DNA from 2 places in the Hymenobacter cellulosivorans genome. Region 1 is predicted to be linked to the other one. Evidence: riboswitches for the same ligand, from Rfam matches in the RefSeq annotation. Region 1 holds a riboswitch; the other holds the start of a gene.
The links. Region 1 has a riboswitch for cobalamin ahead of MUN80_RS01185 (TonB-dependent receptor). Riboswitches for the same ligand answer to the same signal wherever they lie in the genome.
Positions count from the first base shown of each region.

Region 2: another riboswitch for cobalamin. It lies ahead of MUN80_RS18710 (acyl-CoA thioesterase); the one in region 1 lies ahead of MUN80_RS01185 (TonB-dependent receptor).

Region 1 is NZ_CP095049.1:245,752-249,447, reverse strand. It holds gene MUN80_RS01190 (YncE family protein) at 1-99, opposite strand, end outside; gene MUN80_RS01185 (TonB-dependent receptor) at 143-2,041, opposite strand; cobalamin riboswitch at 2,262-2,479, opposite strand; gene MUN80_RS01180 (DNA-3-methyladenine glycosylase) at 2,560-3,162, shown strand; gene MUN80_RS01175 (class I SAM-dependent methyltransferase) at 3,376-3,696, opposite strand, start outside.
Region 2 is NZ_CP095049.1:4,414,237-4,417,932, forward strand. It holds gene MUN80_RS18705 (MFS transporter) at 1-770, opposite strand, end outside; cobalamin riboswitch at 940-1,141, shown strand; gene MUN80_RS18710 (acyl-CoA thioesterase) at 1,314-1,724, shown strand; gene MUN80_RS18715 (NAD(P)/FAD-dependent oxidoreductase) at 1,926-3,503, shown strand; gene MUN80_RS18720 (CoA-binding protein) at 3,634-3,696, shown strand, end outside.

The DNA.
Region 1 (3,696 bases):
CTCTTCCGGATCGTCGGAGCAGCTGGCCAACACCAGCGCCAGACCACCGACGAGGGCAAAGCGGGAAAACAGGGTAGAAAAGGGTTGTGCAGAAAGCATGAATACGGGAAAGTGAAAAAGTGAAGAGTATCAGTTTGAAGAGCTAGTGCCAGTTCACGCGCAAACTCACGCTGCCCGAGCGTAGCGGCATGGCGCGGTACTCGTAGCTCTGGTACACTAGGTTGGTCAGGTTGAAGCCCTGCACCAGCACCGTAGCCGACCATGCTGGCGTGACTCGCACCGTGTGGCCCACCGTGGCATTGAGTAGGGTATAGCCCGGCAGCTTGTTGCTGCCCGTGGCGTCGATAAAGCGGGTACCGGTATAGGTCAGAACCGTAGAAAGTACCCAGCGCCGCCAGCTGTGGTCGGTGCTGAATGCTGCCGCGTGCAGGGGTACGTAGGCCAGCTGCTGGTTTACCGGGTCAGGGTCGTCGTTGTAGCCGCGCACTTTCCTCGATTGGGTGTAGGCGTATTCTACCCCGGCCCGCAGCTGGTAGCGCAGGTGAGTCCAGCGCAAATGTGTCCCAGCCTCTACTCCCTGGGCCCGCACCTGACGCAGATTTTTGGGTGTGTAGCGGCCCAGGCGGTCGGGCAGCCACTGCACCCAGTTATCCACGAGCTGATGGTAGCCGGTCAGTTCACTCTGTAGGGCCAAGCCTTCCTGGGGTTTCCACTCGTGGGTCAGTCCGCCCTCGTAGCCCAGCCCCGATTCGGGTGCCAGGTTTGGGTCGCCGGTGGGCCAGAACCGCTCGTTGAGCGTGGGAGCCCGATAACTGCGCGAGGCGTTGGCCTTCACGGACAGCATCTGGGTGGTGGTTTGCCAGAATTGCCACTTCGCGCCCAGAGTCGGAGTGAGGGGAGCCCGTCGGCCCGGCAGCAAGGCTTGGCGCAAGTTGGCCGTCAGATGCAGCGTGGGCCGCGGGTCGTAGCGCAGCAGGACAAAGCCGGCGTAGCGGTTTTCGTCAATGGACTGCTGGTAGCCATCTACCCGCCCGCTGAAGTGCTGGGCTTCTGCGCCCACGCGCAGACTCGCGTTGGGCCGAAACGTAAAGGTGTGGTCCGCCTGCGCCTGGGTGGTCTGCACCCGGGAATTGCTGGTCACGTCGTCGGAGCGGTAGTTGAGCACGTCTTCAAACCATGCCACCCGCACCCCCGTCTCGTGACGCGCCGCTACGTGGTGGTAGCCGGCCAGCAGGCGGCGGCTTTGGTCGCGCTGCCGGGCGTGGGTGTTGGCCGAGCCCATTGAGGGCTGAATCTGCCGGTCAGCATCGGTCAGCCAGGCGGCGGCCTGCCACTCACTGTGCTGTCCGGTGCGCAGCTGCACATCCTGGGCCAGACTCCACTGGCGGAAGGCGGAATTTTCCTGGCGGTGCCGTACCATGCCGCTGGCTTCGCGCACCTCAAACGGAAAGTCGTTCTGGGCCGAGCGTTGGGAGGCACTGGTGCGCACCGCTACGCGGGCATTGCTGAAGCCCCCTTCCAGGCTGTTGGCCTGCAAGCCAAAGCTGCCCAGCTCCGTTTGGACCGACGCCCGCGGACCGGTATTCCACCGGGCCGGTGAAGAAAGTAGCACGGTGCCGCCAATGGCGCTGCTGCCATACAAGGCGCTGGCCGGGCCGTGCTGTACCTGTACCTGGGTAGCACCGCTGTTGGGCAGCAAGGCAAAATCTGACTCGCCCAAGGATGGCAGGCTGATATTGAGCCCGTTCCAGAGCACAGCGGTGTGACGGGCCGAGGTACCCCGAATCGAAATAGAGGACAGCTGCCCCGGTCCGTAGTTCTTAATATAAAGGGGCGTGCGGGCCGACAATACATCGGCCACGGTGCCGCTGCGGTACTGGGCCAGGGCTACCGAGTCAAGGGTGAGCGTGCGGCTACCGACGGCATAGCGGCTGGGCAGCCCGGCCTGAATCCGGACCGTGGGCAGCTGCTGTACCTGCTGAATCTGCCGTACCGAGTCGGCGGGCAGCTGCTGGGCACGCCCTGCCGTTGGCTTAGCCAAGCCGGCTGCCAAAGCAAGTAACGAAGGTGGCCCGAACCACCGGAAACGGTAAAAACCAATCATCCGAACCAAATTTCCGGTTTAGGAAAATTCGGTTCAAAACTTCTTGCCGGCCTGTTTCCGCGAGGAAAAGCCAACCAGAAGCCGAGGCTGAAAACAGGGAAATCAACGGCCGAGGCCGCCACTGTCATCATTCTCCGCCTTTCACCCGAAAGCGCTGAACACTGTATTTGTATAGGCAGGTCTCCTGGCTTGCTCCCGGTAGGCCGCCTTCCCATTTCTCAGGCCGTAAAACAGCCTTCGGTGAAACAGTGGCGAGGATGGGCCTACCAATACTCGAAGCGTACAGTTGCGGGGACAGCTCCGGAGTTGAACCGGATTCCCTTTTCAGCCGCGCCCCCCAATCGGGGTTTGGCCACCTATAACGGGGCAAAGATAAGGCGTTTTTCGTATGCCGCGGGCAAACGTTCGGCTCTGGCAGCCGTTTGGCTTTCAAACGCTTTTTCTCCCGCCTGTTTATGCCCAAGCTTCCCCTTGCCTTTTACCAGCGCCCCGACGTAGTCCAGATTGCCCGCGACTTACTCGGAAAATATCTTTTCAGCAACATTGACGGCGTGCTTACCGGCGGCCGGATCGTCGAAACGGAGGCCTATGCCCATATCAACGACCAGGCCTGCCATTCTCATTTGGGCCGTTACACGGCCCGCACTAAGGTAATGTACGAGGCCGGCGGCGTGGCCTACACGTACCTGATTTACGGCCGCTATGTACTCTTCAACATCATTACCAACGCAACTGGCAAGGCCGATGCCGTCCTCATCCGGGGCCTAGAGCCTACCGAAGGCATTCCCGAAATGCTGTTGCGCCGCGGCCTCACGAAGTCGGCCCGCAACCTGACCGGGGGGCCCGGCCTGCTCACTCAGGCCCTGGGCATCACCACCAAGCACTACGGCACCGACCTGACTGGCGACCTGATCTGGATGGAAGACCATCAAGAGCCCGTCAGCGAGGACCTAATCGTCGCCAGCCCCCGCGTCGGCATCGACTACGCCGGCCTCGATGCCGCCTTGCCCTGGCGCTTCCGCCTCAAAGGCAGCCCCTGGACCAGTCCGGCTAAATAAGGTACTCAGGCGCTAATGTGGAGGATATGAGAACTGAAGCTCTATGTCCTTGCGAAGCCAAAGGCTGAAGCAATCCGTCCTCTGCGGAGCGTCCTGAAGTGAAAAGCCCTTTACTCCAGATGGAGTAAAGGGCTTTTTGGTAAAAGAGCGTTTGTAGCTAGTCGAAGACGGATTGCTTCGTGCCTTGCAAGGACACGAGTGTGCATTAGCCCACTAAACCGTCAGCTTCTCACACACCAGCACGACCAGCTTACCCTGCAGGTCCGTGGTGGCAAACATGTATAAGTTGCCGCCTTCCCGAATGCCGGTGCGCTGGCGGAAATCAGCTACGGTGTCGGGGAAGTTGCGGGTCGTGACGTGGGCCCGGGCTTCGGGTCCTAGATGGGCCCGCAACACGTCCCGGTCGTAGCGCTCGGTCGCCACGATGCGGAAAATCCGGCCGGGGAAGTCGGAGCGCAGCGTGTCGGAAGTGTAGAGGTGGCTGTGCTGGCCCAGTTTGAGTAGCTCGAAGGCAGTGCCCACGCTTTTGAAGCC
Region 2 (3,696 bases), 1.9 Mb from region 1:
GTGCCGCCTAAGGTGAGGCCCACTACGGTCAGGATTTCCTTGGGGTAGCGCAGCAGCAGCTCCAGCTTGCTGGGCTCCTGGGTTTGGACGTTTTGTTCCTGGGTTACAAACGAGTCGGTTTCATCCATGTGGCGGCGCAGATACAGCGCCACCAGGGCTGCCGCCGCGCCTATTACGAACGGTACCCGCCAGCCCCAACTATACATCTGCGCCTCACTTAGGCCCTGCTGCAGCCCTAGTTGCACCGACAAGGCCAGCAGCTGCCCGCCCAGCAAGGTCACGTACTGGAAGCTGGAGAAAAAGCCCCGGTTTTGGCGGTCAGCCATTTCGCTCAGGTACGTGGCCGAGGTGCCGTACTCCCCGCCCACGCTCAGGCCCTGCAGCAGGCGGGCCAGCACCAGCAAGACCGGCGCCGCCACCCCAATTTGTTCGTAGCCGGGCGTGAGGGCAATCAGCAACGAGCCCCCGCACATAAGCAGCACCGACACGACCAGGGCGGCTTTGCGGCCGTGCCGGTCGGCGTAGGCGCCCATAAGCCAGCCGCCCAAAGGGCGCATCAGAAAACCCACGGCAAACACGGCAGCCGAGTTGAGCAGCTGGGCCGTCAGGTTGCCTTTGGGGAAGAACGCCGGGGCGAAATACAGGGAAAAGGCCGAGTACACGTACCAGTCGTACCACTCCACCAAATTGCCGATGGAGCCGCTGACAATGGACCGGATGCGGGAAGCCATGGTGCGGGCAGGTGGCGGGACGGGCAGAGAGGCAGACATATAGGGACAGGAAATCGGAGCAGAATAAAGTGGACTACAGCCTTATAAACCTTCCGCAGCAGCCTACAAAACGGGCCGAGGCCGCCGCTTTACGGGGTTCGGAGCTGTAGCCAAGGTAGGGGGCTACCGACAAACTCCTACCTTTGCCGGCGTTGTTCTTGGTTTGATTTCAATCAGACGGCCGCAAGGTTTCCGGGTAATACCGGAATTAATAGGGAACCGGGTGCAAATCCCGGACAGACGCGCTACTGTAAGTACCGAGTTGGTTTTCACCCCCAATTCCCGCCCATTGAGCCGGCCGCTGCGCCGGTTTGAGAAGGGCCGTGAAAACTGGTATAAGTCAGGAGACCTGCCTTGCGCCGCATGGATAAGACTGCCCTCGCGCTATGGGCTCTTGTCGGGTACTGGTGGATTTCGGGGGCCGGCCGGGCATTTTGCTGCGTCTGGCCGCGTCCGAATCCGGCTTTTCTCGACTTTTCTCTTGGTGCGCGGGCGGCCCGAAATCGGCTGCAGGACCTTTCTTTTCCTCTTTTTCCCAGTCCTATGCTCACGCTCGACGAGAAAATTGCCCGCGCCGAAACGCGTATTTTCAAAGCGGTATTTCCCAACACCACCAACCACTACGACACGCTCTTTGGCGGGGCCACACTCCACATGATGGACGAAGTAGCCTTTATCTGCGCCACCCGCTTTTCGCGCCTCAAAATGGTGACCGTGTCTTCCGACAAGGTCGATTTTACCCACCCCATTCCCGGCGGTACCCTCGTCGAGCTGATCGGCAACGTGGTGCGCGTGGGTAACACCAGCCTGCAGGTGCGCGTGGACTTATTTGTGGAGCAAATGTACTCCGAAGAGCGAATTAAAGCCGTGACGGGTACGTTTACCTTCGTAGCCATCGACAACGAAAAGCGCCCCGTACGCATCCTGCCCGAGGCGGTCGTGGTGGCAGAGTAAACCGTCCTATCGACCAGCGGGAGACATCTCGCGTGTTTAGTTGAGTATACTAATCCAGCAGCAGCCCGCAAGATGTCTCCCGCTGGTCGATAGGACGTTCTATTTACCACTGCATTCCCAAGCTACCACCCCGCTTGCGTATCTTTGCGGTTCAAAAAACACCTTTTGCTAGGTCTAAAGGCTAAACACCTTTCACCCGTTATGTCCGAAAAACAAGAAATTGAGGCCCTGCTTCCCCCGGAAGTGGCCTACGACGAGTATGCGCGCTACCGCGCCCTGCTGGCCGCCGCGGGCCTGGAGCCCGGCGAGGCCGACTTTGTCCACCTGCGTAAGCGCAGCATCGACGCCCGGGGCCGGCAGCCTCTGGTGCGCCTGCGGGCCGACATCTGGCGCACGGCCCCACCCACCGATTTATTTGGCCCTTGGTTTCAATACCCGGATGTGAGCCAGGCGCGCCGTTCGGTGCTTATCGTGGGCGCCGGTCCGGCTGGCTTGTTTGCCGCCCTGCGAGCCATTGAGCTGGGAATGAAGCCCATCGTGCTGGAGCGAGGCAAGGACGTGCGCACCCGCCGCCGCGACTTGGCCGCCCTGAACAAGGAGCACGTCGTAAACCCCGACTCCAACTACTGCTTTGGCGAAGGCGGGGCCGGCACCTACTCCGACGGTAAGCTCTACACCCGCTCTACCAAGCGCGGCGACATTCAGCGTATTCTCAAGCTGCTGGTGCAGCACGGGGCCACGCCCGAAATCATGGTCGATGCCCACCCCCACATTGGTACCAACAAGCTGCCCAACGTGGTGGCGGCCCTGCGCGAGTCCATCCGGCAGGCCGGCGGGGAAGTGCGCTTCGACACCCGTGTCACGGATTTGATTCTGGAAGGCCAGCACCTGCGCGGGGTAGTAACGGCCGCCGGGGAAGCCCTGGAAGCCGATGCCGTGATTCTGGCTACTGGTCACTCGGCCCGGGATATTTACGAGCTGCTGCATAAGCGTGGGGTTCGCATCGAGGCCAAGCCGTTTGCGCTGGGTGTGCGCGTGGAGCACCAGCAGGAGCTCATCGACCAGGCCCAGTACCGCCGCTCCGACCGGGGTCCATTGCCGGCCGCCTCGTACTCGCTAGTGCACCAAACCCAGTGGCAGGGCAAGCAGCGGGGCGTGTTTTCGTTTTGCATGTGCCCCGGCGGCTTTATCGTGCCCGCCGCTACGGCCCCCGGCGAGGTGGTGGTGAACGGCATGAGCCCCAGCCGCCGCGACTCCCGCTTTGCCAACTCCGGCATCGTGACGGCCATTGAGCTCGAAGACATGGATCTGAAGCGCTACGGGGCCCTGGCCGGCCTGCAGCTGCAGCAGGAAATCGAGCAGCGAGCCTGTGCCCTGGCCGGCAACACCCAACTAGCCCCGGCCCAACGCCTGGGCGACTTCTTGAAAGGCAAAGTCTCACCCGAACTGCTGGAGACTTCCTACCAGCCCGGCCTGGTGTCGGTGAACATGGAGCAGGTGCTGGGCAAAGGCTTGGCGGCCCGGCTGCGGCAGGGCTTCGAGAACTTCGGCCGCAAGATTCCCGGCTACGCCACCAACGCGGCCCAGATTGTGGGCGTGGAAAGCCGCACCTCGGCCCCGGTGCGCATCCCCCGCGACCCGGCCACGCTGCAGCACCCCGAAACTACAGGGCTGTTTCCCTGCGGCGAAGGCGCCGGCTACGCGGGCGGCATTGTGTCGGCGGCCATGGACGGGGAGCGGTGCGCCGAAGCCGTAGCGGCGCTGGTTGCGCGTTTTTAGAGGTTGGTTTTTGGTTTTTTGCCGCGGGAATCCGTTTAAGACCTAGCGCCGCCCGTAGCGCTTGCCCTAGTTCAGCTTGACCAGCTTGAAACTGCGGCCAAAAACCAACCACGATAAACCAACACCCAAGATGAAAAAGACCCTTGTTCTCGGCGCCAGCGACAACCCGGCCCGCTATTCCTACCGCGCCGTA